3 regions of the Streptomyces sp. NPDC053673 genome follow, and region 2 is predicted to be linked to each of the others. Evidence: predicted binding sites of a transcription regulator. Region 2 holds the regulator's gene; each other region holds the start of a gene.
The links. Region 2 encodes HrcA, which represses chaperone genes, less so after heat shock. Its sites were predicted from a motif close to TTNGCACTCNGNNNNNCNGAGTGCNAA; they were not measured.

Region 1 (10,283 bases), on a different contig from region 2:
CGGATCGCCGGCCGGGATGAGCAGGCCGAGGAAGCCCTTCGAGGCCCAGTAGGGGGAGGCCGGCCCCGAGTTGGTCTGGAGGACGGGTTCGTACGGACCGTGCCAGCCCAGCGTGAGCAGTCCTTCGGCGTCGGTGGCGCCCCGGCCGAGGAAGTGGCGCAGGGTGCCGGAGGCGAGGCGGCGGGTGGCGCCGGGGGTGAGCGGGGTGTGGCCGGTGAGCGCGCCGAGCCAGGGCGCGGCCGCGGCGGCGAAGCGATACGTGAGCGAACGGCCGTACGGCATCGGTGATCCGTCGGCGCCGAACAGGCGGACATAGCCGTCGAGATGGGCGCGCAGCCGGGGGCCGTAGCGGTCGAGAAGGTCCTTGTCGCCGGCGAGATGGGCGTGCAGGACGGGCCTGGGGTTCGGCGGCGCCGAGACCGTGTTCAGCGGGATCGACAACTACGCCGCCGCGCTCGGCGAGCCGGCGTTCCGGGACGGGTTCCTCGTGCTCGTCGGGTACTGCCTCCTCTACATTCCGCTGCTGCTCGGCGGGGCCCTGGCCCTCGCGCTGCTGCTCGACTCCGCCCTCGCCCGCGCCCGCCGCTTCTTCCAGCTCGCGCTGTTCCTGCCGCACGCCGTGCCGGCAGTGATGCTCTCCGGCCCCGAGCTCTTCCCGCTGAGCCTCGGCCTGTACACCTGAAACACCAACACGCACAGCGAGCCGAAGTTCTACCCCCTCGTCGTCACCGGCTCCCTGCTCGCCGTCGTCCCCCTCATCGTCGCGTTCGTCTCCCTGCAGCGTCACCGGAAGGCGGGCCTGACCGCCGGCAGCGTCAAGTGACCGCAGACGCGCGGACGTGACTCGCCGAGCAGCCCGCCCGTTGACCTCAAGTGACCAACGAGGAGTCCGACTTCCACCATGCACCACGCCACTGACAATTCCACGGGCAGTGGGCCGTCCCTGCTGCTCGCGATGGGTCCCGGCATCGCCGACCGCCTGCTCACCGATGCCCATCGCGCCCGCCTCGCCGCACTGGCGCACACCGACCCCCACCTCGTCGCCCATGACCTGACCACGCCCTCCCCCGCCGTCGCGGCCGCACTCGCCGAGGCCGAACTGCTGCTGACCTGCTGGGGAGCGACCCCGCTCGACGAGCGCGTCCTGGACGCCGCCCCGCGCCTGCGTGCCGTCGTGCACGCCGCGGGCTCCGTCAAGCACCACATCACCCAGGCCTGCTGGGACCGCGGCATCGCCGTCACCTCCGCCGCCGCGGCCAACGCGCTGCCCGTCGCCGAGTACACGCTCGCCGCGATCCTCTTCGCCAACAAGCGGGTCCTGCACAGCCGCCGCCGCTACCGCGAGCTGCGCGCCCAGCACGACTGGCGCCACGAGCTCGACGGAGCCGGCAACTTCGGCCGTACGGTCGGCGTCGTCGGCGCGTCCCGGATCGGCCGCCGTGTCATCGAGCTGCTCCGCCCGTTCGATCTGCGGGTCCTGCTGTACGACCCGTACGCGGACGCCGCCGAGGCGGCACTGCTCGGGGCCGAGGCGGTGCCGCTGGACGTGCTCTGCTCGCGCAGCGACATCGTCACCGTCCACGCCCCCGAGGTCCCGGCCACCCGCCGGATGATCGGCGCCCGCCAGCTGGCGCTGATGCCGGACGGAGCGACCCTGATCAACACCGCGCGCGGCTCGCTGGTGGACACGGACGCCCTGCTCCCGGAGCTTGTCTCCGGTCGCCTCGACGCCGTACTGGATGTCACCGAGCCCGAGGTGCCGCCCGCGAACTCCCCGCTGTACGAGCTGCCGAACGTCCTGCTGACCCCGCATGTCGCGGGCTCGCTCGGCCGTGAGCTGCACCGGATGGCCGATCTGGCGCTGGACGAGGTGGAGCGGTACGCGCTGGGCCGGCCCTTTGCCGGCCAGGTCGTTCCGGCGGCGTTGAACCGGTCTGCCTAGACGGACAATTACCCCGTTCTCAGCAAGCAGACAATTAGCTCATTCTCACTAAAATAGGTGTATCCGGCCCAGCGACCCACCCGCCCGGGAGACGCCATGACATTCGTACAATTGATCGATTGCAAGACGGATCGTGTCGACGAGCTCAACCGGCTCATGGACACCTGGGTCGAACAGACCAAGGGCAAGCGCACCGCCACCCACAATCTCGTCGCCACGGACCGCTCCGACGCGACGCACGTCATAGAGATCGTCGAGTTCCCCTCGTACGAGGATGCGATGAGGAACTCGAACCTGCCCGAGACGGACCGGATCTTCCAGGAGATGGTGGCTCTCTGCGACGGCTTGCCGACCTTCACCGACCTGGACGTCATCCGCGACGAGCAGCTGAACAAGGACACCTGCGGCAAGTTCTTCACCGACGCGCTCGCCGGTGACCCCGCGGCCCTCGACAGGCTGCTCACCAGGGACTACCGCGACCACGACCCGTCCAACGCGCAGGACCTGATCGGTCTCGATGCACTCCGCCGCGAGATCGGGATGTGGCGGGACGGCTTCGACTTCACCTTCACCATCGAGGACCAGATCGCCGAGGGCGACCGGGTGTGCACGCGCTGGACCTGGAACGGCACGCACAAGGGCGAGTTCCTGGGGATACCGGCCACCGGCAAGCAGGTGTCCATGACCGGTACGACGACCCACCTGCTCCGCGAGGGCATGATCTGCGAGGGCTGGTGGCAGTACGACCGGCTCGGGCTGATGGGACAGATCGGCGCACTGGACATGTAGCAGCATCGGACCTGGGGGCGGCGCCGGCGAGGCAGCGGCGCCGGACATGCAGCCGCGGCGGACACCTGGCCACGGCACATCAGCGGCACATCAGCGGCGGCACATCACGGAGAAGGCCCCCGTTCCCTCTCCGGGAACGGGGGCCTTCTCAAGCCCTGAACGGGTCAGTGGGCTCGGTGACTCAGTGGGAGTGACCGTGGCCGTGGCCGTGGCCCGCCTCCGCCAGCTCCTCTTCCTTCTTCTCCACCACGAGGGTCTCGGTGGTGAGCAGCAGGGAGGCGATCGACGCGGCGTTCTCCAGCGCGGAGCGCGTGACCTTGACCGGGTCGATGACGCCGGCCTTCACCAGGTCGCCGTACTCGCCGGTCGCGGCGTTGAAGCCGTTGCCCTTCTCCAGCTCCGCCACCTTGGCGGTGATGACGTAGCCCTCGAGGCCGGCGTTCTCTGCGATCCAGCGCAGCGGCTCGACGGCGGCGCGGCGGACGACCGCGACACCGGTGGCCTCGTCGCCCTCCTTGCCGAGGTTGCCCTCCAGCACCTTCACGGCGTGGACGAGCGCGGAGCCACCACCGGAGACGATGCCCTCCTCGACCGCGGCGCGGGTCGCGGAGATGGCGTCCTCCAGACGGTGCTTCTTCTCCTTCAGCTCCACCTCGGTGGCGGCGCCGACCTTGATCACGCACACGCCGCCGGCCAGCTTCGCGAGGCGCTCCTGGAGCTTCTCGCGGTCCCAGTCGGAGTCCGTGGTCTCGATCTCGGCCTTGATCTGGTTGACGCGGCCGAGGACATCCTCGGAGTTGCCGCCGCCGTCGACGATCGTCGTGTCGTCCTTGGTGACGGTGACGCGGCGGGCGGTGCCCAGCACGTCCAGACCGGCCTGGTCGAGCTTGAGGCCGACCTCCTCGGCGATGACGGTGGCACCGGTGAGGGTGGCCATGTCCTGCAGCATCGCCTTGCGGCGGTCACCGAAGCCGGGGGCCTTGACCGCGACCGCGTTGAAGGTGCCGCGGATCTTGTTGACGACGAGGGTGGAGAGCGCCTCGCCCTCGACGTCCTCGGCGATGATCAGCAGCGGCTTGGAGCCACCCGCCTGGATGACCTTCTCCAGCAGCGGCAGCAGGTCCTGGATCGAGGAGATCTTGCCCTGGTTGATCAGGATGTACGGGTCGTCGAGGACGGCCTCCATACGCTCCTGGTCGGACACCATGTACGGGGAGAGGTAGCCCTTGTCGAAGGCCATGCCCTCGGTGAACTCCAGCTCCAGACCGAAGGTGTTGGACTCCTCGACGGTGATGACACCGTCCTTGCCGACCTTGTCCATCGCCTCGGCGATGAGCTCGCCGACCTGCTGGTCCTGGGCGGACAGCGCGGCGACGGCGGCGATGTCGGACTTCTCCTCGATCGGACGCGCGGTGGCGATCAGCTCGTCGGAGACGGCCTTTACCGCGGCGTCGATGCCCTTCTTCAGGGCGGCCGGGGAGGCACCGGCGGCGACGTTGCGCAGACCCTCGCGGACCAGGGCCTGGGCGAGCACGGTGGCGGTGGTGGTGCCGTCACCAGCGATGTCGTTGGTCTTGGTCGCCACCTCCTTCACCAGCTGGGCGCCGAGGTTCTCGTACGGGTCCTCGATCTCGACCTCACGGGCGATCGTGACACCGTCGTTGGTGATGGTGGGGGCACCGAACTTCTTGTCGATCACGACGTTGCGGCCCTTGGGGCCGATCGTCACCTTGACCGTGTCGGCAAGCTTGTTGACGCCGCGCTCGAGGGCGCGACGGGCGTCCTCGTCGAACTTCAGGATCTTCGCCATGGAGCTTCTCAAGTCCTCTCAAAACGAACCACGCCCCGGGCCACCCGGCTTCTTACGACGCGGGGGCCAGGGGCGCGGCTCAAGCAAAACTGCCTGGTACGGAGTCTTCCGGGGGCGAACCCCGGAGGTCCGACCTACTTCTCGACGATCGCGAGCACGTCGCGGGCCGAGAGGACGAGGTACTCCTCGCCGTTGTACTTCACCTCGGTGCCGCCGTACTTGCTGTAGAGCACGACATCGCCGGTCTTGACGTCGAGCGGCAGGCGCTCGCCGTTCTCGAAGCGGCCCGGGCCCACGGCCAGGACGACGCCCTCCTGGGGCTTCTCCTTGGCGGTGTCCGGGATGACCAGGCCAGAGGCCGTGGTCTGCTCGGCGTCGAGCGGCTGGACCACAATGCGGTCCTCGAGCGGCTTGATGGCAACCTTGGAGCTGGTGGTCGTCACGATCCGACCTCCCCCTTCGGAGATCTCACGGGGTTTGACTGTCTGAGGTGGCGACCAGGTGGATCCGTCGTCGCGGGTGCCGGACCTGCCCGTCGCTGTGTTGGCACTCTCCGGTGGGGAGTGCCAGAGCCGAGACTATGACTGCGATTAGCACTCGGTCAAGCGGAGTGCCAATTCACTGCGCGGCGCGCCCGTGGGACCACGGCGGACGGTTCGATCTGGAGCTCGATCTCGAACTCAACTTCGATCTTGATCTGGAGCTCGAACTCGAACTCGATCTCGAACTCGATACGGACAACGCGCGGATGCGCCGCCGCGTTCCGTGACGACCCTACGGACATGCCCCTCGATCCGGGCCCGCCACGCCCGCCGCGCGGCTCAATACCGTGGTCCGCCGTTGTCACGGCCGCGACGGCGACCGACCCGGGTGCACGAGAGACGCCCGGGACACCGGCCGCCACCAGGACGGCCGGTGGCCGGTGCGCGCACCTCACACGTAGTCCTCCAGCCGCGCCACCGCGTATCCCTTCGCGGTGACGACCTTCATGACGTTGCGGACCAAGTCGGCCATGGATCCGTTCCAGACATCCTTGCCGCGGAAGTGCGTGAGGATGATGTCGCCGGGATGGAGGTCCCGGTCCCATTCCCGCCACTCCATGTGATCCGGGAACGCCTCCGCCGCCCATAGCGGCACGGCCTTGATCCCGCACTTCTTCGCCGCCCGCAGGGTGTCCTCGTTGTAGTTGCCGTACGGCGGGCGGAACAGCCGGGGCCGCTTTCCGTACCGCTCTTCGAGGATCGCCTGCTGCCCGCAGATCTCCTTCTTCTGCTTCGCGTACGAGAGCCCCGGCAGGTAGCGGTGGTTGAGGGTGTGGTTGTGCAGGGCGACGCCGCTGTCCTGCATCTTCTCGAAGTAGCCATAGTTGTCACGTACGACGTAGTCGGTGAGGAACGCGCTGTAGGGGATCTTCAGCTCGCTCATCATCTCCAGCAGCTCGGGGTCCTTCTCCGCACCGTCGTCGATCGTCAGGAAGACGACCTTCCGCTTGGTCGGCACGGTCGTGAAGACGGGCGGCAGTCCGTCGTGGTCGTCGACCTCGAATCCGTTGCGTGTGGTGATCCTCGGCTTCTTGGCGGGCGGCGGAGGGGCGGCCAGCGGTGTCTCCTTCAGTCCCCAGCGCTTGGCTGCCGCGGCGCGGGCCGCCTGTGCCTTCTTCATACGTCGCGCGTACGCGGAGAGCGCTGCGGCAGGGCCCCCTTGCGGACCCGCCTGCGGAATCGCGGGCCGGTTCTGCTTCCGGGCCTGCTTCCGGGCCTGCTGCGGGGCCCGCTTCCCCTCCTGATCCTGCTTCCGGGGCCGATCCTGATCGTGCTTCCGTTCCTGACCCTGCCCCTGGTCCTGCTGCCGGTCGTGAGCGGCGGGCCCGGCGGCGGGCCGCGACGTCCCGCCGCCTTCACCACCGTCCGAGGGCTCCGCGGCACAGCCCGAGCCGAGCGCGACGAGGAGCGACATCGAGAGCGCCGCGTGAGCCCGCCATCTTCTTTGCATTTTTCCTTTTTGTCTTACTTGCTGCATGGCGCCGCATCCTCTCAGCGCCGCTCCCCCGCAAGGCCCCGACACCGCCGCCCTGCGCGCAGCGTCCCCCGGCTGGCCGACAATGGCCAGGTGACCGACGACTGCTTCCCGCTCCTCTCGCCGCTGCTCAGCGACGAGGGTCAGGCCCTGCTCGCCGCGCTGCGCGACCACGCCCCCGGAGAGGAGCTGGCCCTCGCCACCCGGCTGCGCCGCGAGCACCCTGCCGAGCTGGTCTCCGCGGCGCTCACGCAGGCGCGGCTACGGCAGCGTGCGGCGGCGAAGTTCGGCGCGGAGGACGCGTACCGGATGTACTTCACGCCGCACGGGATCGAGCAGGCCACGCGCAGGTCCGTCGCCGAGTACCGCGCCCGGCGGTTCCGGGACATCGGCCCGGTCGACGTCACGGATCTGTGCTGCGGCATCGGCGGCGACGCGATCGCCCTCGCCCGTGCGGGCTTCGTCGTGCAGGCCGTCGACCGGGACCCGGTGACCGCCGAGACCGCCCTGGTCAATGTCCACACGGTGATGGAGGGCACGCCGCTGATGACGGTCACCTGCGCGGACGTCATGGACTACGACCTCAGTGGCACCGAGTCGCTCTTCATCGATCCGGCGCGGCGCGGCGGCCGGGGCCGGATCTTCGACCCGGAGGCGTACTCGCCGCCGCTGTCCTGGGCGGTCGACGCGGTACGGCAGGTCGGCACCGGCGCCATCAAGATCGCGCCCGGCATCCCGCACGAGCTGGTCCCCCACGACTTCGAGGTGGAGTGGATCTCGGACGGCGGCGATGTGAAGGAAGCCGTGCTCTGGCACGACGAGGGCCGCACCGAGGTCATCGTCCCCGGCACCCGCCGCGCCACCCTCCTTCCCTCCGGCGCGACCCTGACCGGCCGCGGCCTGCCCAACCCGCAGGTCCGCAAGGTCGGCCGCTTCCTGTACGAGCCCGACGGCGCCGTCATCCGCGCGCATCTCGTCGCCGAGGTCGCCGAGGACCTCGACGGCGGCCTGATCGACGAGACGATCGCGTACATCACGGCGGACGAGCTGCGGCCGACCCCGTATGCGACCGCGTACGAGATCACCGACGAACTCCCCTTCAACCTGAAGAAGCTGAAGGCCCTGCTGCGCGAGCGCGAGGTCGGCACCCTGACGGTGAAGAAGCGCGGCTCGGCCGTGGAACCGGAGGAGCTGCGCCGCAAGGTGAAGCCGAGCGGGCCCAACGCGGCGACGGTCTTCCTCACCCGCGTCGCCGGGGCCCCGACCATGCTGATCGGCGCTCCCGCAGCGGTCTGAGACCCGCTCGGCGGTCTGACACCGGCTCAGCGGTGCACGCCGCCGGGCGTGTGCGCCGGGCGGACCGCCGAGGTGAGGCGGACCGCCCAGCGGTAGTGGGCCACCGCCTTGGTGATGCCGATCAGACCCATCACCCAGAGGATGAGGCCCACACCCATGAAGTACGCGACCTGGCCGTACGTCCAGCTGCCGGGGCGCGCGGACGCCGGGGCCGCGAACGAGATCCACAGCCCGACCGCGCCGAGCAGGAACGACACCAGAAACCACAGCAGACTCAGGCCCGGTACGCGGTGGCGGGAATCACGCGCCGGGTCGAGGTCCAGCGCGGCCCATTCGCCCAGCAGTTGACGGATCCTGAGATCACGGCGGACACCGAAGCCGACGACGAACCCGAGCGGCACCACGACGGCGAGCCCGAGCACACCGAAGATCACCAGGAAGACGAGGGCCAGGGGATCGAACCTGTTCAGGCCGACCAGCCCCGCGCCCACGATCCCCCAGCCGAGCTGAAGCGCCGCCACCAGCAGCAGAAAGACCAGCAGTTGGGGCACCCCCAGCAGCCGGCCGGTGAGCCGGTCCAGCACCATCGCCCGGTCGGCGAGCAGCGCCTCGCGGTCGCGCCAGGCGCGTATGTCCTCGGGAGGCGGAGGCGGCGGGAGGGGGTTGCGACGGGACATGCGTACGAGGCTATCGCCCTGCCGGCACGTGATGATCACGCGTCCGCCTGCGCGGCCCTCGCGAGCAGCAGCTCCTTCTCCCGGGCGTTGCGGGTGAGCGACGCGGCCCGCTCGAACTCCGCGCGGGCCTCGGAGGTTCGGCCGAGGCGGGCCAGCAGGTCACCGCGCACGCTCGGGAGCAAGTGGTAGTCCTTCAGAGCGGGTTCGGCCGCGAGCAGATCCACGATGGCCAGGCCGGCCGCCGGGCCGTCGGCCATCGAGACGGCGACCGCGCGGTTCAACTCGACGACAGGGGACGGTGCGACGGCTGCGAGCCGGGCGTACAGGGCGGCGATCGTCGTCCAGTCGGTGTCCTCGTACGTCACCGCCCGGGCATGGCACGCGGCGATGGCGGCCTGCAGTGCGTACGGCCCGGGGGCGTCGCCCACCGCGTTGGCGCGGCCGAGGGCGGCGAAGCCGCGGCGGATCAGGAGCTGGTGCCAGCGGCGGCGGTTCTGGTCGGCGAGCAGGACGGGCTCGCCGTCGGGGCCGGTGCGGGCGGCCGTGCGGGACGCCTGGAGCTCCAGGAGCGCGGCCAGGCCGTGGACTTCGGGCTCCTTCGGCATGAGGCCGGTGAGGACGCGGGCGAGACGCAGGGCGTCCTCGCAGAGGCCCGGACGCAGCCAGTCGTCGCCCGCGGTGGCCGAGTAGCCCTCGTTGAAGATCAGGTAGATGACTTCGAGCACCGAGGAGAGCCGGGCGGCGCGCTCCTCGCCGTACGGGACCTCGAAGGGCACGCTCGCCTTCGCCAGCGTCCGTTTCGCGCGGACGATGCGCTGGGCGACGGTGGGCTCCGCCACAAGACAGGCCCGGGCGATCTCCTCGGTCGTGAGGCCGCCGAGCAGGCGCAGGGTGAGCGCGATGCGCGCCTCGGCGGAGAGCACCGGGTGGCAGGCGGTGAAGACGAGACGCAGCAGGTCGTCGTCGATGTCTTCGGGGCCGGAGACGAGATCGGCGGGGTCGGGTTCGTACGCCGCTGCCGCCGCCTCCAGGTCGCGGCCCATCTCGGTGAGCTTGCGGGCGTACGTCTCCCGGCGGCGTACGAGATCGATGGCGCGGTGCTTGGCGGTGGCCATGAGCCAGGCGCCCGGGTTGTCCGGGACGCCCGACTCCGGCCACTGCTCCAGCGCGGCGACCAGAGCGTCCTGGGCGAGTTCCTCGGCGATGCCGACGTCCCGGACGATCCGGGTCACGGCGGCGATGATCCGCGCGGACTCGATCCGGAACACGGTTTCAATGGTCCCGTCGGTCCCGTCGACCGTGCCGGTCCCGTCGGTCCTGTCGTTGCGGACGTCCCCGTCGGTCCCGTCGGTCCCGTCCGCGTTGCGTGCGCTCACGGACACCCATCAGAGCACCCGCACGGCGCGGCGGCAATCAGCCGCCCGGCCGCTCAGCCCTCGGCGATCTCGCGGACCTCGGCCGTGATGGTCCAGTACTCCTCGTGGACCTGCAGGAAGCGCTTGGTCCACTCCAGGGCTTCGGCCTTGTCCTTGGCCTGCACGATGGCGTAGCCGCCGATGACTTCCTTGCTCTCGGTGAACGGCCCGTCGGTGTAGCTCAGCTTCCCGCCGGACCAGGTGACCCGGGTGCCCTCCGAGGTCGGGGTGAGCCCGGCGGTGTCCAGCATGACCCCGGCCTTCGTGACCTCCTCGAGCAGGGCGCCCATGCGCTCCATGAGCTCGGGGCTGGGGCCCTCGGCGGGCGCGTTCTGCTC
Region 2 (10,283 bases):
GCAGCGGGCCCGAGGCCGCCGTCGTCACCGGCCTCGCCCGGCCCTGGCTGCGGCTGCTCGCCCGCGAGGGGTACCAGGTCGGCGAGGTCCTCGACCGGCTCAACGGACTGCTCCTCGACGACGCGATGGAGGCGGCGGAGGCGGCGGCGCTCATGGTGGCGGGAGCGGGCTCCGGCACGGGTCCCGGTCACCCAACCACCAGCCCCGCCCGCGGCTCCGGCCTCGGGCACCAAACCACCGGCCCCGGGTCCGGTCACGGCTCTGGTCACGGCTCTGGTCACGGGTCCGGTCACGGGTCCGGTCACCACGACGGACCCCAGTCGCGGTTTCTGTCGCTGCTGTACGGGGAGCTGACACCGCTCCCTGGCGGAGGCGGAGTCCGCTGCACCCTGGCCTGTGCCGGCCACCCGCTGCCCCTGCTGCTGCGCCCCGACGGCACCGTACGCCCGGCTGCCGCCTCCCAGCTCCTCCTCGGAGTCGTCGAGGACGTCGCGTACGAGAGCCAGACCTTCGAGCTGGAGCCGGGCGACACGCTGCTCTGTGTCACCGACGGGGTCACGGAGCGGCGCTCCGGGCAGCGGATGTTCGACGACGCCGACGGGCTGGCGCGGGCGCTCGGCGACTGCACGGGCCTTACCGCGCAGGGTGTCGCGGACCGCATACGGCAGGCGGTGCACACGTTCGCGGAGGCCCCGCCGGACGACGACCTGGCGCTGCTGGTGCTCCAGGCGCGCTGAGCTGTCCCGGGAACCGTGGCTGTCCGGGGACCCGCGCACGTGGCTGTCCGGGGACCCGCGCGCGTGGCTGTCCGGGGATCCGCGCGCGTGGCTGTCCGGGGACCCGCGCACGTAGCGGACAATGGGGCGTATGCCTTCCGTACTGCCTGATGGTGAGCCCATGCCCCTGGACGGGGCGCTGCCCCCGCACGCCCTCACCGGCGCGGGCGACCGGCCCCTCGGGTTCTACCTGCACGTTCCGTACTGCGCCACGCGCTGCGGCTACTGCGACTTCAACACGTACACGGCGAACGAGCTGCGCGGCAGCGGAGGTGTGCTGGCCTCCCGCGACAACTACGCGGACACGCTGATCGAGGAGATCCGGCTCGCCCGGAAGGTCCTCGGCGACGATCCGCGGCAGGTCAGGACCGTGTTCGTGGGCGGCGGTACGCCGACGCTGCTGGCCGCCGGCGATCTCGTACGGATGCTGGGGGCGGTTCGGGAGGAGTTCGGTCTCGCGGACGATGCCGAGATCACGACCGAGGCGAATCCGGAGTCCGTGGACCCCGCGTATCTGACGGAGCTGCGGGCGGGCGGCTTCAACCGGTTGTCGTTCGGCATGCAGAGCGCGCGGCAGCACGTGCTGAAGGTGCTGGACCGCACGCACACTCCGGGACGGCCCGAGGCGTGTGTCGCCGAGGCGCGGGCGGCGGGCTTCGAGCATGTGAACCTGGATCTGATCTACGGCACGCCGGGGGAGAGCGACGACGACTGGCGGGCGTCGCTCGACGCGGCGATCGGGGCCGGGCCGGACCACGTCAGCGCATACGCGCTGATCGTCGAGGAGGGCACGCAGCTGGCCCGGCGGATCCGGCGCGGTGAGGTGCCGATGACCGACGACGATGTGCACGCCGACCGGTATCTGATCGCGGAGGAAGTGCTGTCGGCGGCGGGGTTCGACTGGTACGAGGTGTCGAACTGGGCCACGTCCGAGGCGGGGCGCTGCCTGCACAACGAGCTGTACTGGCGCGGCGCGGACTGGTGGGGGGCGGGCCCGGGGGCGCACAGCCACGTGGGGGGTGTGCGGTGGTGGAACGTGAAGCATCCCGGCGCGTATGCGGCGGCGCTCGCGGAGGGGCGGTCGCCTGGTGCGGGGCGGGAGGTCCTGCCGGACGAGGACCGTCGGGTCGAGCGGGTGCTGCTGGAGCTGCGGCTCGTCGAGGGCTGCCCGCTGTCCCTCCTGAAGCCGGAGGGGCTCGCGGCGTCGCGCCGCGCCTTGGCGGACGGGCTGCTGGACGCGGGGGCGTACGAGGCCGGGCGGGCGGCGTTGACCCTGCGGGGCCGGCTGCTGGCGGACGCGGTGGTCCGGGACCTGGTGGACTGAGAGTTTCCCCACCCCGCCCCTTCCCGAACTGGGGCGCTGCCCCAAGACCCCGCGCCTCAAGCGCCGGCGGGGCTGGGTTTGGGGGTGCTGCCCCAGGCCCTGCGTCTCAAGTGCCGACCGGGGCGGGTTTTCGGGGCGCTGCCCAGGCCTCGCGCCTCAAGCGCCGCACCGGGGTGGGTTCTCGGGGTTCCGGCCCGGCTGGACTTCGGGTGGAGCCCCGGGGCTACTCCGGCGGCGCCGTCACGAAGTCGATCAGCTCTTCCACCCTTCCCAGCAGCGCCGGCTCGAGGTCCCGGTAGCTCGTCACCCGCGACAGGATGTGCTGCCACGCCGCACCCGTGTTCGGCGGCCAGCCCAGGGCGCGGCAGACGCCCGTCTTCCAGTCCTGGCCGCGCGGTACGGAGGGCCAGCCCGCGATTCCCAGCGACGAGGGCTTCACGGCTTCCCACACATCGATGTACGGATGGCCCACCACCAGCACATGCGGGTCCGTGACGGACCCCGCGATGCGGGACTCCTTGGAGCCGGGGACCAGATGGTCGACGAGGACGCCCAGACGGGCGTCCGCCGTCGGGGAGAAGTCCGCGACGATGGACGGGAGGTCGTCGACGCCCTCCAGGTACTCGACGACCACGCCCTCGATGCGCAGGTCGTCGCCCCACACCTTCTCGACCAGTTCGGCGTCGTGGCGGCCCTCCACGTAGATGCGGCCCGCGCGGGCGACCCGGGCCCGTGCGCCGGGGACGGCGACCGAGCCGGAGGCCGTACGGGTGAGCCGTACCGGAGCGCCGGAGGACGGCCGGACCAGCGTGACGACCTTCCCCTCCAGCAGGAATCCGCGCGGCTCCAGCGGGAACACCCGGTGCTTGCCGAAGCGGTCCTCCAGCGTCACCGTCCCCGCCTCGCAGCGGATCACCGCGCCGCAGAAGCCCGTCGTGACCTCCTCGACGACGAGATCGGGCTCGGCCGGCACCTCCGGCACGGGGGTGGACCGCTTCCACGGTGGGGTCAGGTCGGGGCTGTAACTGCGCATTCCGCAGACGCTACGACACCCCGAACCGCCGGGCCAGCTCATCCCGTTGAGCGCGTACGAAGGCGGCGTCCACCGCCGCCCCGTGACCCGGTACGTACACCGCGTCCTCTCCGGCCAGCGCGAGCAGCCGGTCCAGGGCCGCCGGCCAGCGGGAGGGGGTCGCGTCCGGCCCCGCCTGGGGGTCGCCCGACTCCTCGACCAGGTCGCCGCAGAAGACAATCGCCGGGTCAGCAGCCGCGCCGGGCACCAGTACGGCGAGGTCGTGGCCGGAGTGGCCCGGTCCGGCGTTCACCAGCAGGACCTGGCGGCCGCCGAGGTCCAGGGTCCACGGGTCGGAGACGGTGTGCTGCGGCCGCACCAGCACGTCCGTGGCCTGCGCCGCGTCGGCAGGCGTCACACCGTGGCGGATCGCGTCGTCGCGCAGCACGTCCCGCTCGCGGACGAGCAGCTCGTCGATGCCGACCGCGCCGTACACCTGGACCGCCGAGAACGCCGCCGTGCCGAAGACGTGGTCGAAATGGGGGTGGCTGAGCGCGATATGCGTCACACGGCGGCCGCCGAGAAGGGCCTCGGCCTGGGTGCGCAGCTCGGCGCCCTCACGGAGTGTGGAGCCCGTGTCGTACAGCAGGGCCGCGGTTTCTCCGACGACAAGACCGATGGTGGCGTCCCAGACAGGCATGCGTCGCCGGCCCACTCCGTCGCCGAGACGTTCCCATCCGAAGTCTTCCCAACTGACGTCCATACGGCGACGCTATCCCGGGCGACCAGCGACGTCTTGCCGGTCCGCGGGGCGGTAGCGTGTCCGATCGCCCTTGCTAGGTGCGTACCTCCCCGCCGTACACTGGCCCGGGGGAAGACTGGCACTCAGCCGCAGCGAGTGCCAGGCAGGACCGACCGACCGCCGAGGAACCACAGCTGGAGGTGTGCGCGATGCTCAGCGAACGCAGACTCGAAGTGCTGCGCGCCATCGTCCAGGACTATGTCGGGACGGAGGAGCCCGTCGGTTCCAAAGCCCTCACGGAGCGGCACCGGCTGGGTGTCTCGCCGGCCACCGTGCGCAACGACATGGCGGTGCTGGAGGAGGAAGGGTTCATCGCCCAGCCCCACACCAGCGCCGGACGGATTCCGACGGACAAGGGCTACCGCCTGTTCGTGGACAAGCTGGCGGGCGTCAAGCCGCTGTCGTCCCCCGAGCGGCGCGCGATCCAGAACTTCCTGGACGGGGCCGTCGACCTCGACGACGTCGTGGCGCGCACGGTTCGGCTGCTCGCGCAGCTGACCCGGCAGGTCGCGGTCGTCCAGTACCCGTCCCTCACCCGCTCGACCGTGCGGCATGTGGAGCTGCTGGCGCTGGCTCCGGCGCGTTTGATGCTGGTGCTGATCACCGACACCGGACGGGTCGAGCAGCGGCATGTGGACTGCCCGGCGCCGTTCGGCGAGACCTCGCTGGCGGATCTGCGGGCCCGGCTGAACAGCCGGGTGGTGGGCCGTCGCTTCACTGACGTCCCGCAGCTGGTGCAGGATCTTCCCGAGTCGTTCGAACTGGACGACCGGGGCACGGTCTCGACGGTGCTCTCGACCCTCCTCGAAACGCTCGTGGAGGAGACCGAGGAGCGGCTGATGATCGGCGGCACCGCCAATCTGACGCGCTTCGGCCATGACTTCCCGCTGACCATCCGGCCCGTCCTGGAGGCGCTGGAGGAGCAGGTCGTCCTGCTGAAGCTGCTCGGCGAGGCCAAGGACTCGGGCATGACCGTACGGATCGGGCACGAGAATGCCCATGAGGGCCTCAACTCCACGTCCGTGGTCGCGGTCGGCTACGGTTCGGGCGACGAGGCAGTCGCCAAACTCGGCGTGGTCGGACCGACCCGCATGGACTACCCCGGAACGATGGGAGCGGTACGCGCAGTGGCACGTTACGTCGGACAGATCCTGGCGGAGTCGTAAGTGGCCACCGACTACTACGCCGTGCTGGGCGTACGCCGCGACGCATCGCAGGACGAGATCAAGAAGGCCTTCCGGCGGCTGGCGCGTGAGCTCCACCCGGACGTGAATCCGGACCCGAAGACGCAAGAGCGCTTCAAGGAGATCAACGCCGCGTACGAGGTGCTCTCGGACCCGCAGAAGAAGCAGGTCTACGACCTCGGTGGCGACCCGCTCTCCGCCGCGGGCGGCGGGGGCGGGGCCGGCGGCTTCGGCGCGGGCGGCTTCGGTAACTTCTCGGACATCATGGACGCCTTCTTCGGAACGGCGTCCCAGCGCGGGCCGAGGTCGCGGACGCGGCGCGGTCAGGACGCGATGATCCGGCTGGAGGTCGAGCTCAGCGAGGCGGCTTTCGGGACGACGAAGGACATCCAGGTCGACACGGCTGTCGTGTGTACGACCTGCTCGGGCGAGGGAGCGGCTCCCGGTACCTCCGCCCAGACCTGTGACATGTGCCGCGGCCGCGGTGAGGTCTCCCAGGTCACCCGGTCCTTCCTCGGGCAGGTCATGACCTCCCGCCCCTGCCCGCAGTGTCAGGGCTTCGGGACCGTGGTCCCCACTCCGTGCCCCGAGTGTGCGGGCGACGGCCGGGTGCGGTCGCGTCGCACTCTCACGGTCAAGATCCCGGCCGGTGTCGACAACGGCACCCGGATCCAGCTGGCGGGCGAGGGCGAGGTCGGCCCCGGCGGCGGCCCGGCCGGCGACCTGTACGTCGAGATCCACGAGCTGCCGCACCCTGTCTTCCAGCGGCGCGGCGACGATCTGCACTGCACGGTGACGATCCCGATGACGGCGGGTGCGCTCGGCACGAAGGTGCCGCTGGAGACGCTCGACGGCATGGAGGAGGTCGACATCCGTCCGGGCACGCAGTCGGGGCAGTCGATCCCGCTGCACGGGCGCGGTGTGACGCATCTGCGGGGCGGCGGGCGTGGTGACCTCATCGTCCATGTCGAGGTGATGACGCCGACGAAGCTGGATCCGGAGCAGGAGCGGGTGCTGCGGGAGCTGGCGAAGCTGCGGGGCGAGGAGCGGCCGATGGGGCAGTTCCAGCCGGGGCAGCAGGGACTGTTCTCCCGCCTCAAGGACGCGTTCAACGGTAGGTGAGGGGGGAACCCCACTCACCTGGTCCCCCCCGGGGGCGGGAGTCACGGGAGCCTGATGGCCCCCGTTCCCCGGGGGAGGCGTGGGTGCTTCGCGTCGCGCGAGTCTTCGTTCCGGTCGGGTAGGCGCGGGTGCTTTGCGCCACGGCTTCTCGTCGCCCTGGCGGCGGAAGCTGTGGCTGACGGCTCCGGTTGCCCCGGGCAGGCGTGGGCGCTCCGCGCCATGGCTCCCCGTCCCCCCTTGGGCGGGGGTTACGGGGCCCTGACAGCTTCCGTTCCCCCGGCAGGCGCGGGCAGCTTCGCGTCATGGCTCCCCGTCCCCGGGCGGGAGTTACAGGGCCTTCACGGCCCCCGTTCCCCCGGCAGGCGTGGGCGCTTCGCGCCACGGCCCCCGTCCCCCGGGGCGGGAGTCACGGGGGGCCCGACGGCCCCCGTCCCTTGCCAGGCGCTGGGGCTTTGCGCCGGAAGCACTCGCCGTCCGAGGGCGAGGCCGCTTCGCGCCGCACCCCGTCCCGCCGGGGGCGGACGCGGGCCGTCCCGCGCCGGATTCGGCCGTGCCGTCGGGACGTGGCACCATGCGGGCATGTCCTCCGCGCTGACCGATCTCTGCCGTTACCCGATCGTGCAGGCCCCCATGGCGGGTGGCGCTTCCTGTCCTGAGCTCGCCGCTGCCGTGTCCGAGGCCGGCGGGTTCGGGTTCCTGGCCGCCGGGTACAAGACGGCGGACGGCATGTACCAGGAGATCAAACAGGTGCGTGGGCTCACCGGCCGTCCCTTCGGCGTCAATCTCTTCATGCCCCAGCCGCATTACGCCGACCCGGCCGCCGTCGAGGTGTACCGGCACCAGCTCGCCGGGGAGGTGAGCTGGTACGACACGCCGCTCGGCGACCCCGAGGCCGGACGGGACGACGGGTACGAGGCCAAGCTGGCGATCCTGCGCGACGACCCCGTACCCCTTGTGTCCTTCACCTTCGGCTGCCCCACCCGGCAGACCCTGGACGCCCTCAAGCGCGCCGGGACGCTCACCGTCGTGACCGTCACCACGCCCGAGGAAGCACAGGCCGCGCAGAACGTGGGCGCCGACGCCATCTGTGTGCAGGGCATCGAGGCGGGCGGCCACCAGGGCACGCACCGCGACGACCCTGCCACCGACTGCGGCGGGATCGGGCTGCTGGCACTGATCGCGCTGATCAGGGAGACCGTACCGCTCCCGATCGTCGCGGCCGGTGGACTGATGCGCGGCAGCCAGATCGCCGCCGCGCTGGCCGCGGGCGCCGACGCGGCCCAGCTCGGCACCGCGTTTCTCGTCTGCCCCGAGTCCGGTGCGAACGCGGTGCACAAGCAGGCCATGACCAATCCGCTGTTCACCCGCACCGAACTCACCCGGGCCTTCTCCGGACGCCCGGCCCGCGGCCTGGTCAACCGGTTCATGAGCGAGCACGGACGGTACGCGCCCGCCGCGTACCCCGAGGTGCACCACCTCACCTCCGGTCTGCGCAAGGCCGCGGCCAAGGCGGGCGACCCACAGGGCATGGCCCTCTGGGCCGGTCAGGGCCATCGGATGGCCCGCGACCTTCCCGCCGGGCGCCTCGTCGAGGTGCTCGCTGCCGAACTGGGCGCCGCGAGCGCCGCTCTCGCCCTGCGGAGTCCCTCATGACCGCCCCGGTGTTCCTCGTCGACCGCGTCACCTCCGGCACCGTCACCCTCGACGGTCCCGAGGGACGGCACGCCGTCTCGGTGCGCAGGCTCCGCGTCGGCGAGGAGATCGTGCTGACGGACGGCGCGGGCAACGGCGCCTACGGCACCGTCGCCGCCGTCGAGGGCAAGGACCGTCTCGATGTCACCGTCACCGAAGTGCGCACGGAGAGCGAGCCCTCGCCCCGGATCACCGTCGTCCAGGCGCTTCCCAAGGGCGACCGCGGCGAACTCGCCGTCGAGACCATGACGGAGACCGGGGTCGACGCGATCGTGCCGTGGGCCGCCGCCCGCTGCATCACGCAGTGGAAGGGCGACCGCGGCGCCAAGTCCCTCGCCAAGTGGCGTGCCACGGCGCGCGAGGCGGGCAAGCAGTCGCGCCGGCTGCGCTTCCCGGCGGTCGCGGACGCCGCGACGACGAAGCAGGTTGTGCGACTTCTCGCCGAAGCGGACTTCGCCGCCGTCCTGCACGAGGAGGGCGCCGAGCCGCTCGCCACCGCCCAGCTGCCGTCGTCCGGCGAGATCGTGCTGGTCGTCGGTCCCGAAGGGGGCGTCTCCCCCGAGGAGTTGGCCGCCTTCGCGGAGGCGGGCGCGAAGCCGTACCGGCTCGGGCGGAGTGTTCTGCGCACCTCCACGGCCGGGACGGCGGCCGCGGCGCTGCTACTGGGCCGTACCGGCCGCTGGTCCTGACCCGGCCGTACGTCCCACCAGCGCGTCGAACAGCGGCCAGCCGTCGATCTCCGCGATGCCGTGCGCGACCGGCAGCAGCCCGCGCGCTGCGGCCTCGTCGAGGAACCGGCGTACGACACCGGGCTCGTGAAGGTTCAGGCAGGTGTCGTGGCCGGTGGTGCCGAGCAGGCCGGACGACCAGTACGCGCCGGCCACGATGCGTCCCTTGCCGTCACGGAACACGAACCGCAGCTGGGCGTGCGGGGCTTCGGCGCGGCGCACGGTCAGGATCTCGCGGCATTCCGGGTGCAGATGCCCGACCGACCAGAGCCAGACCTCCGGGCCCACCGTCAGCCGTCGGGGTGTGCGGTCGCGTCTCATCCCCCCACCGTACGCGGCGCGTTGTGACCGCAACTGGTCTACCGCGACCGCGGCGCCGGTGGGACGCTGCCGGGCATGGGCGCGTACACACGTGTACTGGCAGCGATCGGTCTGGCCGGCGCGGCGGCCCTCGGCGCCGTGGCGTGCGAACCCGGCACGGGCGGCGGGCTCAGCGCGACGGCGGTGTCCTTCACGACGGACGCCGCAGGCACCCGCGCGCTGGAGCGCGCCGGTGTCCGGGTGCGCTGGCTCAGCTGTACGACCACGCTCAGCACCGGTCACACGGCCTCCCCTTCGGCACCGGCCGTCGCCACCGTCGCATGCGAGGGCGAACGCGAAACCGGTGCGCAAGGGCCCGGCCGGAAGATCACGATCAACGGCAAGGTCACCCAGGAGATCGACGGGCGCTGCGTACGCGGCGACCTGAAGGCCGAGGCCGGCGGCCGTACGGTCTTCCACCTCGGTGTCCTCGGCGACTGCAGCGCCCCGACACCCACGCGGGTCCCCGGCGGCGACGGCCCGCCCCGCCCCACGGTCACCGTGACGGTGACCGTCACCGAAACCCGTACCCCGGGCAAGTAGCCCGGCGCCCCGGCACCGATAGCATGCAGATCCATTGATCGTCGGAGTCATGAAGGGGCCCGGACCATGGCGGGAGAACCGCAAGCCGACTGCCTGTTCTGCAAGATCGTCGCGGGGGAGGTCCCGGCCACCGTCGTACGCGAGACCGAGACGACCGTCGCCTTCCGCGACATCAATCCGCAGGCGCCGACGCATGTGCTTGTCATCCCCAAGTCGCACTACCCGGACGCCGCCACGCTCGCCGCGGCCGAGCCCACCGTCGTCGCCGACATACTGCGCGAGGCGGCCGAGGTCGCGGCCGGGGACAAGGTGGACGCCACCGGCTTCCGTGTCGTCTTCAACACCGGCAGCGGCGCGGGACAGACCGTCTTCCACGCGCACCTCCACGTCCTCGGCGGCCGCGGCTTCAACTGGCCGCCCGGATAGTCACCGCATGTCCGTACGAGAACTGGTCGTGCTCGGCACCGCCAGCCAGGTCCCGACCCGGCACCGCAACCACAACGGCTATCTGCTGCGCTGGGACGGCGAAGGCATCCTCTTCGACCCGGGCGAGGGCACCCAGCGGCAGATGCTGCGGGCCGGCGTCGCCGCGCACGACATCAACCGCATCTGTGTCACGCACTTCCACGGCGACCACTCCCTCGGCCTCGCCGGGGTGATCCAGCGCATCAACCTCGACCAGGTGCCGCACCCGGTGACCGCGCACTACCCGGCGAGCGGGCAGCGCTTCTTCGACCGGC
Region 3 (10,283 bases), on a different contig from region 2:
AAGGCGGTGCCGGTGGCGGCCACCGCGGCAAGTCCCAGCAAGGTCTGGGCCGTTGGGCCGGCTTCCGGCAGGCTGACGAGGGTGTGCACCAGGCACGCCAGCGCCACCGCGAGCAGGCAGGCACCGGGCAGGTCGAGTCGTACGGGCGCGGCGGAGACGTCCCGGGTTTCCGGGGTCTCCCGGGTCTCCCGGGCCTCCGGGATCCGTACGGCGAGGGCCGACAGGCCGGCCGCGAGCGCGGGGGCGACGCCGAGGAAGAAGACCGCGCGCCAGCCCAGGTGGGCGGCGAGCGCGCCGCCGATGAGCGGCCCCGCGGCGGCCGCCAGTCCGATGGCGCTGGTGCGCAGGGCGATGGGCATGCCGAGCTGGTCGCGCGGGTACGCGGCGCGCAGCATGCCGAGAGTGGCCGGTTGCAGCAGCGCGCCGAAGACGCCCTGGGCGACGCGCAGGCCGATGACCCAGCCGATGCCGGCCGCCAGGCCGATGGCCGCCGAGGTGGCGGCGAAGCCCAGGATCCCGATGGTGAAGACACGCTGATGGCCGTACCGGTCGCCGAGGCGTCCGGCGAAGACGAGCAGGCTTGCCACGGCGATCAGATACCCGGTGCTGGTCCACTGGACCTGGGCGAAGGAGGCGTCGAGGTCCCGCTGCATGACGGGCTGCACGATGGTCAGCGCGGTCCCGTCCAGAGCGACGATCACGGCCCCGGTGATGCTGCCGGCGAGGGTGAAGCGCTGTCGGCGCCTTGTGTTCATCGGGCTTCCGGCCCGAGGTGTGCGTCGAGCGCGGCGCGCAGCAGCGGTTCGACGTCGTCGGCTCCCGTCACGAGCGGGAGGCTTCCCCACCCCCACAGCTGGGCGATGCCGTGGAGGTTGGCCCACAGCGCGCCCGCGACGACCCGCGGCGGCACATCGGTCCGTGGCTCCGCCCGGCTCACGAGGTCCACGACGACGTCGAACAGCGGCAGACTCGTCTCCCGCAGGCCGAGATGGTTGCTCTCCAGCAGGTCGTGGCGGGCCATCAGCTCGAACATGCCGCGATTCGACAGCGCGAAGTCGAGGTAGCTCCGGCTCAGCGCCATGAGCTGGGCACGGGGGCTCGCGTGCCCGTCACCGATCGCCTCGGCGGCCCTGCGGGCGAGCTCGGCGAAGCCGCGTCGCGCGATGGCGGACAGCAGCTCCAGGTGAGTGGGGAAGTAGCGCCGGGGAGCGCCGTGCGAGACCCCTGCCCGGCGGGCGATCTCCCGCAGGGACAGGGCCTGAATGCCTTCCCTGGCCACGAGGTCGACGCCGACTTCCACCAGACGGGCTCGTAGGCCCGTGTCCTGATCATTCATAGACACTGTCTACCCGAGATGGGTAGACAGTGTCTACTCGCTTGCGTCGCGTCACACCGCGACGGGCCGGTTCGTGTGGTGCGGCGCCTACGGCCGGGCGCAGAACGTGTCACGGGCCGGGCGCTCGCCCGTGACGAGGAAGTCCGTCACGGCCCGGTCGCCGCAGGCGTTGCCGTTCGCGCGATAGGCGCCGTGGCCCACCGAGTCGACGGTGACCATGCGGGCCCGGTCACCGAAGGCCTCGCGCAACTTCAGCGCACCGGCGAGCGGCGTCGACGGGTCGCGCTCGTTCTGGATCATCAGGATGTTGGACGGGCCGTGCGGGGTGATGGTGGTCGGGCGCTCCCGCGGCCGGTCCTGCCAGAAGGCGCACGGCATGACGTTCACCGGCATCCCCGCGGTGAGCGGGTGGCTCTTCCGGCTCTTCGCCACATCCCGCCGGTACGCGGGGACCGAGGCCTGCCAGTCGACGTCGTTGCAGATGGTTGCGGCGGAGACGGCCGCGACGTTCTGCATGATCTCGTCGGGCAGCACCGGCGGAGCGGGCAGCGGGTCCCCGTCGCGGACGGCGGAGATCAGCCGGGCGAGGGCGGGGAAGCGGTCCTTGGAGTTGAGGCTGTCGAGCAGGGTCTGGCGCAGCACATTCCCGTTCAGCTGCTCGGGGTTGGCGCCGGGCCACGGCAGGGGCGAGCGGTCGAGGCGGGCGGCGAGCGCCAGGAACATCGGGCGGATGTCGTCGGGGTGCTCGGCGAGCCGGTCCGGGTTGCCGGGGTCGGCGGCCCAGGCGGCGAAGTCGGGGAACGCGTCCTCGACGCCGGTCGCGTAGTTGGCGAGCCAGGTCCGTGCGACCCGCTTCGGGTCCGGGTCGTCGTTGCTGTCCAGGACCCAGCGGTCGGTGCGGTGCGGGAACATCTGCGCGTACACGGCGCCCACGTACGTCCCGTACGAGGTGCCCCACGCCGAGATTCTCCGCTCGCCGAGGGCCTCGCGGATGCGGTCGATGTCCCGCGCCTCGTTGCGGGTGCTGATGCTGCGCAGCACCTCGCCGCCGTTCTGCGCACAGGCGTCGGCGAGACGGCGGCCGGACGCCACGTTCGCGTCGATACCGCCGTCGGCGGCGGGCCACGGGCGCAGGTTCTGCAGCGAGAGCTGGTCGTGGGTCAGGCCGCAGCTGACGGGTGTGCTGCGGCCGAGGCCGCGCGGGTCGAAGCCGACGATGTCGTAGGCGTCACGTACCGACTGGGGCAGTTTCCGCCCGGTCGTGGACGGGCCGTTGATGCTGGAGCCGCCGGGTCCGCCGGGGATGAGCAGGAGCGTGCCGCGCCGGGCTTCGGGCTTGTCGCTGCGGATGCGGGAGATGGCGAGGGAGATCTGCGGGCCGCGCGGGTTGTCGTGGTCGAGCGGGACGGCGAGGGTGGCGCATTCCTGGCGGGGGTCGAGGTCGGTGCCGGTGCACGTCTCCCAACGCACCGTGCTGTCGGGCGTCGTCGCCACGGCCATGGGTGCGGCGGTGGCGACGACTGCGGTGGCGAGGAGCGTGGTGTGGGCGAGGAGCTTGGTGGGTGTGGCGCGGACGGCTCGGTTGATTCGCATGCGAAGAGCCTCGCGGAACCCGGAGCCGGGCCCCATCCCGTCAACCGGCCTGTTGGAGGTGGGGGTTACCCCAGCACCGGTGCGCGACACGTCTGCGACGGCGTCGCAGACCGGGCGGTCACCGGTGAGCGACCATATACGACAGAGGCGGTCAGAATCAGACTCCCCGGGGTACAACCGGACGCACTGCGGTGAGATGTCCCGATACCCAGCCGCGGACACCACGCCCACCACCGCAACGGGACGACGGAAAGACCACGCGGTTCTCGCTGCCGCTGCAGGCGTGTGCGCAGCAATCGGTACGGATGGCCGTACGTTCCTAGGGCGTGGTCTGAGGAGAGGCTCCTAAGGCCTGGCCGGAGGAGAGGCTCGGGGCAAACGCCCGAGGGCGGCACCCCCCTGGGAGTGGGGGTGCCGCCCTCGGTCTTCAGGACGGTTGATCAACCAGAGGTCGATCAGAAGTCCATGTCACCGCCCGGCATGCCGCCCGGAGCGGCCGCGGCGGCCTTCTCCGGCTTGTCGGCGATGACGGCCTCGGTGGTGAGGAACAGCGCGGCGATGGAAGCAGCGTTCTGCAGCGCGGAGCGCGTCACCTTCGCCGGGTCGATGATGCCCTCGGCGATCAGGTCGACGTACTCGTTGGTCGCGGCGTTGAGGCCGTGACCGGTCGGCAGGTTGCGGACCTTCTCCGCCACGACGCCGCCCTCGAGACCGGCGTTGATCGCGATCTGCTTCAGCGGGGCCTCCAGGGCCAGCTTCACGATCGCGGCACCCGTGGCCTCGTCGCCCGTCAGGTCGAGCTCGAGCTTCTCGAAGACCGAGGAGGCCTGCAGCAGGGCCACGCCACCACCGGCGACGATGCCCTCCTCGACGGCCGCCTTCGCGTTGCGAACGGCGTCCTCGATGCGGTGCTTGCGCTCCTTGAGCTCGACCTCGGTCGCGGCGCCGGCCTTGATGACGGCCACGCCGCCGGCCAGCTTCGCGAGGCGCTCCTGGAGCTTCTCGCGGTCGTAGTCCGAGTCGCTGTTCTCGATCTCGGCACGGATCTGGTTGACCCGGCCGGCGACCTGGTCGCTGTCACCGGCACCGTCGACGATGGTGGTCTCGTCCTTGGTGATGACGACCTTGCGGGCGCGGCCCAGCAGGTCCAGGCCGGCGTTCTCCAGCTTGAGGCCGACCTCCTCGGAGATGACCGTGCCACCGGTGAGGATGGCGATGTCGCCGAGCATGGCCTTGCGGCGGTCACCGAAGCCCGGGGCCTTGACGGCAACGGACTTGAAGGTGCCACGGATCTTGTTGACGACCAGGGTCGACAGGGCCTCGCCCTCGACGTCCTCGGCGATGATCAGCAGCGGCTTGCCCGACTGCATGACCTTCTCCAGCAGCGGGAGCAGGTCCTTCACCGAGGAGATCTTGGAGTTGACGATCAGGATGTACGGGTCGTCCAGGGACGCCTCCATACGCTCCATGTCGGTGGCGAAGTACGCCGAGATGTAGCCCTTGTCGAAGCGCATACCCTCGGTGAGCTCCAGCTCCAGACCGAAGGTCTGGGACTCCTCGACGGTGATGACGCCTTCCTTGCCGACCTTGTCCATCGCCTCGGCGATGAGCTCACCGATCTGGGTGTCGGCGGCGGAGATGGAGGCGGTGGAGGCGATCTGCTCCTTCGTCTCCACGTCCTTGGCCTGCTCGAGCAGGGCGCCGGAGACGGCCTCGACGGCCTTCTCGATGCCGCGCTTCAGAGCCATGGGGTTGGCGCCGGCCGCCACGTTGCGCAGGCCCTCGCGGACGAGCGCCTGGGCGAGAACGGTCGCGGTGGTCGTACCGTCACCGGCGACGTCGTCCGTCTTCTTGGCGACTTCCTTGACCAGCTCGGCGCCGATCTTCTCGTACGGGTCCTCGAGCTCGATCTCCTTGGCGATGGAAACACCATCGTTGGTGATCGTGGGGGCGCCCCACTTCTTCTCGAGGACGACGTTCCGGCCCTTGGGGCCAAGGGTGACCTTGACGGCGTCGGCGAGCTGGTTCATCCCGCGCTCGAGACCGCGCCGTGCCTCCTCGTCGAACGCGATGATCTTGGCCATGTGAAGTGGTCCTCCCGGACTGGGGTGGATTTCTCCGGACCGCGCTCGGCGCCCGCGACGGACGGCCTGCATGCCTTGTGGTTCCTTGCCCCACCTGGCCTGCGGACCTCACCGACCCGGTCCATAGTTGTCACTCTCACTCGTAGAGTGCTAACGCCAATGATTAGCACTCGGGCCTGGAGAGTGCAAGCCGCTTCGAAGAAGCGTCCATGAGGGGTGGCGGTCGGGCGACGGGAGGGCGCAAGCCGCTTCGAAGAAGCGTCCATGAGGGGTGGCGGTCGGGCGACGGGAGGGCGCAAGCGGCTTCGAAGAAGCCTCGATGAGGGGTGGCGGTCGGGTGACGGGCGGGCGCAAGCGGCTTCGAAGCCTCGACGAGGGGCGGCGGTCGACCGTGGGCCTCCCCGCCGGAGGCAGGGGACGGGAGGGAGCCTCCTGTAATCAAAGCCCCCCGACACGCCGGAGGGCCCGTACCCACCGGGTACGGGCCCTCCGTCACGTTGCTGCAGTCGGTCGGCGCTTCAGCCGGCCAAACGGACCATGTCCGCCTGCGGCCCCTTCTGACCCTGCGAGATCTCGAACTCGACCCGCTGGCCCTCCTCCAGGGTGCGGTAACCGTCCATCTGGATCGCGCTGTAGTGGACGAAAACATCCGCACCACCGTCGACCGCGATGAAGCCGTACCCCTTCTCCGCGTTGAACCACTTGACGGTGCCCTGAGCCATGCCTAACTCCCCTATTACTGGCCCTTGCACAGGACCGCACTTCGCGGACCCGGGTCAGACCTCGCCCACTGACAGGTGTGAGCGTGCGCCGGAACGCGTCGACCGCGGCTGAATGTATCTGTCCAACTGCCGTGTGCAACAGGTCAATCGGACGAGAATTCTGGGCAGGGCCGAAAGGACGATCCCCATGAATTCACTGGTTTCCCGGGCAAGTCGGGCCCACCAAAGCACGCATAAGCCGCATCGAAGTCGAACACTTTGGCTGCTTCTTGTCGCGCTCGGGCGCATTCTCATATGCGTCTGGCACAAGCAGTGGAGGGGACTTCCCAACTCTACCGCGCTCAACCATGCAGAATTGCCCCCTCCGCTTAGCTTGCGGAGGGGGCAATTCTGTTAACACTGCGTGGCGATCACGGCTCCGGCACCGCGCCCGACGGTCAGCCTCCGGCGACGGCCGGGATGATCGAGACGCCCGCGCCGTCCGGCGTGGCCGTCTCCAGGCCCTGCTCGAAGCGGACGTCGTCGTCGTTGACGTACACGTTCACGAAACGGCGCAGCTTGCCCTGGTCGTCCAGGACCCGCGCCGCGATGCCCGCGTGGTTCTTCTCCAGGTCGGCGATGACCTCGGCGAGGGTCGCGCCCTCCGCCGGGACCTCGGCTTGGCCGCCGGTGTAGGTGCGGAGGATGGTGGGGATGCGGACGTTGACGCTCATGCGAGGCCAGCCTCTCGGAAAGAGTCCAGGTTGGGGCGGATGACAGCGGACATACCCGTCGTGGGGGCCACCGCGTCGAGAGTCTTCAGGCCGTCACCCGTGTTGACGACGACCGTGGTGAGGGACGGGTCGATGACGCCTGCCTCGATCAGCTTCTTCGCCACGCCGAGCGTCGTGCCGCCGGCGGTCTCCGTGAAGATGCCCTCCGTGCGGGCCAGCAGCTTGATCGCGTCCACGATCTGCTCGTCGGTGACGTCCTCGACGGCTCCTCCGGTGCGCCGGCAGATGTCCAGGACGTACGGGCCGTCGGCCGGGTTGCCGATCGCCAGGGACTTCGCGATGGTGTCGGGCTTCTGCGGCTTGACCACGTCATGGCCGGCCTTGAAGGCCACGGACACCGGGGAGCAGCCCTCGGCCTGGGCGCCGAAGATCTTGTAGGGCTTGTCCTCGACGAGGCCCAGCTTGATCAGCTCCTGCAGGCCCTTGTCGATCTTGGTGAGCTGGGAGCCGGAGGCGATGGGGATGACGATCTGGTCGGGGATCCGCCAGCCGAGCTGCTCGCAGATCTCGTACGCGAGCGTCTTCGACCCCTCGCCGTAGTACGGACGCAGATTGACGTTGACGAAGCCCCAGCCCTCGCCCGCCGGGTCGCCGATGAGTTCGGAGCAGAAGCGGTTGACGTCGTCGTAGTTGCCCTCGATACCGACGAGCTCGCCGCCGTAGACGGCCGCCATGATGACCTTGCCCTGCTCCAGGTCGTGCGGGATGAACACGCAGGAGCGGAAGCCGGCCCGGGCGGCGGCGGCGCCGACCGCGCCCGCCAGGTTGCCGGTGGAGGAGCAGGAGAGCGTGGTGAAACCGAAGGCGCGGGCGGCCTCCAGGGCCTGGGCGACGACCCGGTCCTTGAAGGAGTGCGTCGGGTTGCCGGAGTCGTCCTTGACGAAGAGCTTGCCGGTGTCGACACCCAGCTCACGGGCGAGGTTGTCGGCCTTGACGAGCTTGGTCCAGCCCGGGTTCAGGTTCGGCTTGCTCGCCACGTCGGCGGGGACGGGGAGCAGCGGCGCATAGCGCCAGATGTTCTCGGGACCGTTCTCGATCCGCTTGCGCAGGGCTTCCGGGTCGCCGCTCGGCAGGTCGTACGCGACTTCGAGCGGCCCGAAACAGATCTCGCAGGCGAAGATCGGGCCGAGCGCGAACCGCTCGCCGCATTCGCGGCAGGAGAGCCCGGAGGCGGGGCCGAGATCAACTGAGTCGGTGGTGGTGGCAACGGTCTGCACAGCCATGGAGGCGAGGCCCTTTCTCCTCATCTTCCTCGCGGCGCATCTCGCCACGAGACGGAATTGGCACCTTCCCTAGCCGGGGCCTCGCGCGAGTGTCGTATGACGTGCGACGAGAACCGGCTGGAGGGTTGCCGGGGCTTCAACGGGCCGTGTCCCTCTGCCCCTCTGGATGAGCGGTATTCGATTGTTCGCGAGAGGACCCCCGACATGCGACGGCCGTTCGCGTTGTTCAAGACTGTAACCGAACCCCCGGACGCTTGAGATGGTCGTCCGATCCGCGAGATGGAGATCAAGTGCTGGAAGAGGTGGAGCGCTGGCTGGCCCGGCGGTCCTGGTCGGTGGCGGACCGCCCCCTGGACCAGCTGCTGGCCGCCAAGAAGAGCACCACGGTCAGCGTGGTGCTCCCTGCTCTGAACGAGGAGGCGACGGTCGGGGAGATCGTCGCCGTGATCCGGCGCGAGCTGATGTCGGAGGCGGTCCCGCTCGTGGACGAGCTCGTGGTCGTCGACTCGGGGTCGACGGACCGTACCGCAGAGGCCGCCGCGGCGGCCGGGGCGCGCGTGGTGCACCGGGACGCGATACTCCCGCGCATACCGGCGCTGCCCGGCAAGGGCGAGGTGCTGTGGCGCTCGCTGCTCGTGACCGGCGGCGACATCGTCTGCTTCGTGGACGCGGACCTGAGGGAGTTCTCCGCGGACTTCGTCTCCGGGATCATCGGCCCGCTGCTGACCGAGCCGGACGTGCAGTTCGTGAAGGCGATGTACGAGCGGCCGCTCGGGACCACCGGTGTCGACGCGCTCGCCTCCGGCAGGACCGGACAGGGCGGCCGTCTTGGCGGAGCCGAGCAAGGAGGAAGGGTCACGGAGCTGGTGGCGCGGCCGCTGCTCAATCTGCACTGGCCGCAGCTGGCCGGGTTCGTCCAGCCGCTCGGCGGTGAGTACGCGGCGCGGCGCTCGCTGCTGGAGCGGCTGCCGTTCCCGGTGGGGTACGGGGTGGAGCTCGGGCTGCTGGTGGACGCGCTGCACACGGTGGGCCTGGACGCGCTGGCGCAGGTGGACGTGGGCGTACGGCTGCACCGGCACCAGGACAGCCAGGCGCTGGGCCGGATGGCGGCGGCGATCTACCGTACGGCCCAACTGCGGTTGTCCCGGGGCCATCTGGTGCGTCCGGCGCTGACCCAGTTCGAGCGCGGCGAGGACGGGTTCGTACCGCGGACCCATCCGGTGGACACCGAGGAGCGGCCGCCGATGGTGGAGATCCCCGAGTACGCGGAGTACGCGAAGCGGGCCGGGCGGCGTAACACGGGCGCGGCGTAGCCGGGCTCAGCCGGTCGTATTGTCTAAATTTCGCATTTATGGGCTATACGAGACTCATGGGCGCTTGGCGCCAGAATTCCAGGTTGCCCCGTTTCGTCGGGGCCCTGACGGTCGTCGCGACCGTCACCACCGTCTCGACCGGAATGGCCGGGCCGACCGCTCCGCTCTCCCCCGGCCGGGCCGTCACCGACAGCGGCTCCTCCTTCGAGAAGCGCTACGACGCCTCGCTGTACGGCGACTTCACCACCATCGGCAACACCGTACTCGGCTGTCCGGACGCGCCCGGCGACATGGCCGCCCGGTGCGCGCTCGCCGCCGCCGGGCAGAACGAGGACGGCGACGGCAGCTTCGACCTGCGGCGGCTCAACACCGCCGGGATGTCGCCCGACCACGGTTCGAGCACCGGCCAGGTCCGCATCCCGCCGGGTGCGCACGTCGTGTACGCGCGGCTGTTCTGGGGCGGCAACGACGGTACGTACCGCACCGCGGGCGGCGCCACACTGGCGCGCTGCGAGGCCTCGGGCGCCGACGCCGCCCTGTCGCCCGGCGACCCGCTCGACTCCACGCCCTCGATCGGCGTCAACGACGCCCATGCGGTCGAGGTCGACGCCGAGCACCTGGTCAGGGACCCGGACTCGATCAGTGGAGCGCACTACTACAGCGGCGAGGCCGACGTCACCGACGCCTTCGCCGGCGTCACCGGATCGAGTGACCCGCTGCCGGTCGCGGTCGGCGGCATCTGGGCACCGGCCGGCCGGGGCTGTGCCGCGGGCTGGTCGCTCACCGTCGTCCACGCCTACGACGCCCCGAACGAGGAGCACGCCCCGGAGCGGCGCAACGTCTACGTCTACGGCGGCCACGCCCTGCAGCGCTCCGCCTCGCCCGCCACCACCGTCCCGGTGAAGGGCTTCTACCGGTCCGGTGGCCAGGTCCGCGCGTCCGTCACGGCGTACGGCGGCGACCGGAGCACCACGGGCGACCGCTTCCGTGTCGGCGGCCGGTACGTGACCGAGAAGGACACCAGGAGCAACGGCAACTTCTTCGCGGGCGCCGCCGACGGCGCCGTGGCCCCGCACCTGCGCAACAACCTGAGCATCGACGCGAAGGAGTTCGACGTCCCGGAGGGCGCGATCGCGCCCGGCGCCACGTCCACCACGCTCGCCTTCGCAACGGACGACGACGCGTATGTGCCGTCGGCCCTCGCCCTGTCCGTGCCGGTGCCCGAGCTGGAGATCACGA

Region 1: groES (co-chaperone GroES) is a predicted target of HrcA. The motif match lies at 5,085-5,111, and genes of this name have one in related genera.
Region 3: groL (chaperonin GroEL) is a predicted target of HrcA. The motif match lies at 5,141-5,167, and genes of this name have one in related genera.

The regions. Positions count from the first base shown of each region.
Region 1 is NZ_JBVJKN010000010.1:230,552-240,834, reverse strand. Features, by position in the region: partial or broken gene ACZ6ZQ_RS17735 (DUF2264 domain-containing protein) at 1-396, opposite strand, end outside; partial or broken gene ACZ6ZQ_RS17730 (carbohydrate ABC transporter permease) at 623-823, shown strand; gene ACZ6ZQ_RS17725 (hydroxyacid dehydrogenase) at 902-1,942, shown strand; gene ACZ6ZQ_RS17720 (ester cyclase) at 2,039-2,731, shown strand; gene groL (chaperonin GroEL) at 2,913-4,541, opposite strand; gene groES (co-chaperone GroES) at 4,676-4,984, opposite strand; gene ACZ6ZQ_RS17705 (hypothetical protein) at 5,152-5,310, shown strand; gene ACZ6ZQ_RS17700 (polysaccharide deacetylase family protein) at 5,475-6,203, opposite strand; gene ACZ6ZQ_RS17695 (THUMP-like domain-containing protein) at 6,651-7,853, shown strand; gene ACZ6ZQ_RS17690 (hypothetical protein) at 7,880-8,530, opposite strand; gene ACZ6ZQ_RS17685 (RNA polymerase sigma factor) at 8,566-9,807, opposite strand; gene ACZ6ZQ_RS17680 (YciI family protein) at 9,960-10,283, opposite strand, start outside.
Region 2 is NZ_JBVJKN010000007.1:253,503-263,785, reverse strand. Features, by position in the region: gene ACZ6ZQ_RS14000 (SpoIIE family protein phosphatase) at 1-737, shown strand, start outside; gene hemW (radical SAM family heme chaperone HemW) at 868-2,100, shown strand; gene ACZ6ZQ_RS13990 (DUF3097 domain-containing protein) at 2,324-3,133, opposite strand; gene ACZ6ZQ_RS13985 (MBL fold metallo-hydrolase) at 3,144-3,875, opposite strand; gene hrcA (heat-inducible transcriptional repressor HrcA) at 4,064-5,080, shown strand; gene dnaJ (molecular chaperone DnaJ) at 5,081-6,220, shown strand; gene ACZ6ZQ_RS13970 (nitronate monooxygenase) at 6,800-7,873, shown strand; gene ACZ6ZQ_RS13965 (16S rRNA (uracil(1498)-N(3))-methyltransferase) at 7,870-8,601, shown strand; gene ACZ6ZQ_RS13960 (hypothetical protein) at 8,572-8,961, opposite strand; gene ACZ6ZQ_RS13955 (hypothetical protein) at 9,037-9,543, shown strand; gene ACZ6ZQ_RS13950 (histidine triad nucleotide-binding protein) at 9,610-9,969, shown strand; gene ACZ6ZQ_RS13945 (ribonuclease Z) at 9,977-10,283, shown strand, end outside.
Region 3 is NZ_JBVJKN010000002.1:117,099-127,381, reverse strand. Features, by position in the region: gene ACZ6ZQ_RS03770 (MFS transporter) at 1-755, opposite strand, end outside; gene ACZ6ZQ_RS03765 (TetR/AcrR family transcriptional regulator) at 752-1,336, opposite strand; gene ACZ6ZQ_RS03760 (alpha/beta hydrolase) at 1,424-2,929, opposite strand; gene groL (chaperonin GroEL) at 3,385-5,013, opposite strand; gene ACZ6ZQ_RS03750 (cold-shock protein) at 5,532-5,735, opposite strand; gene ACZ6ZQ_RS03745 (MoaD/ThiS family protein) at 6,173-6,448, opposite strand; gene thrC (threonine synthase) at 6,445-7,755, opposite strand; SAM riboswitch class I at 7,749-7,904, opposite strand; gene ACZ6ZQ_RS03735 (glucosyl-3-phosphoglycerate synthase) at 8,022-9,044, shown strand; gene ACZ6ZQ_RS03730 (DUF7927 domain-containing protein) at 9,128-10,283, shown strand, end outside.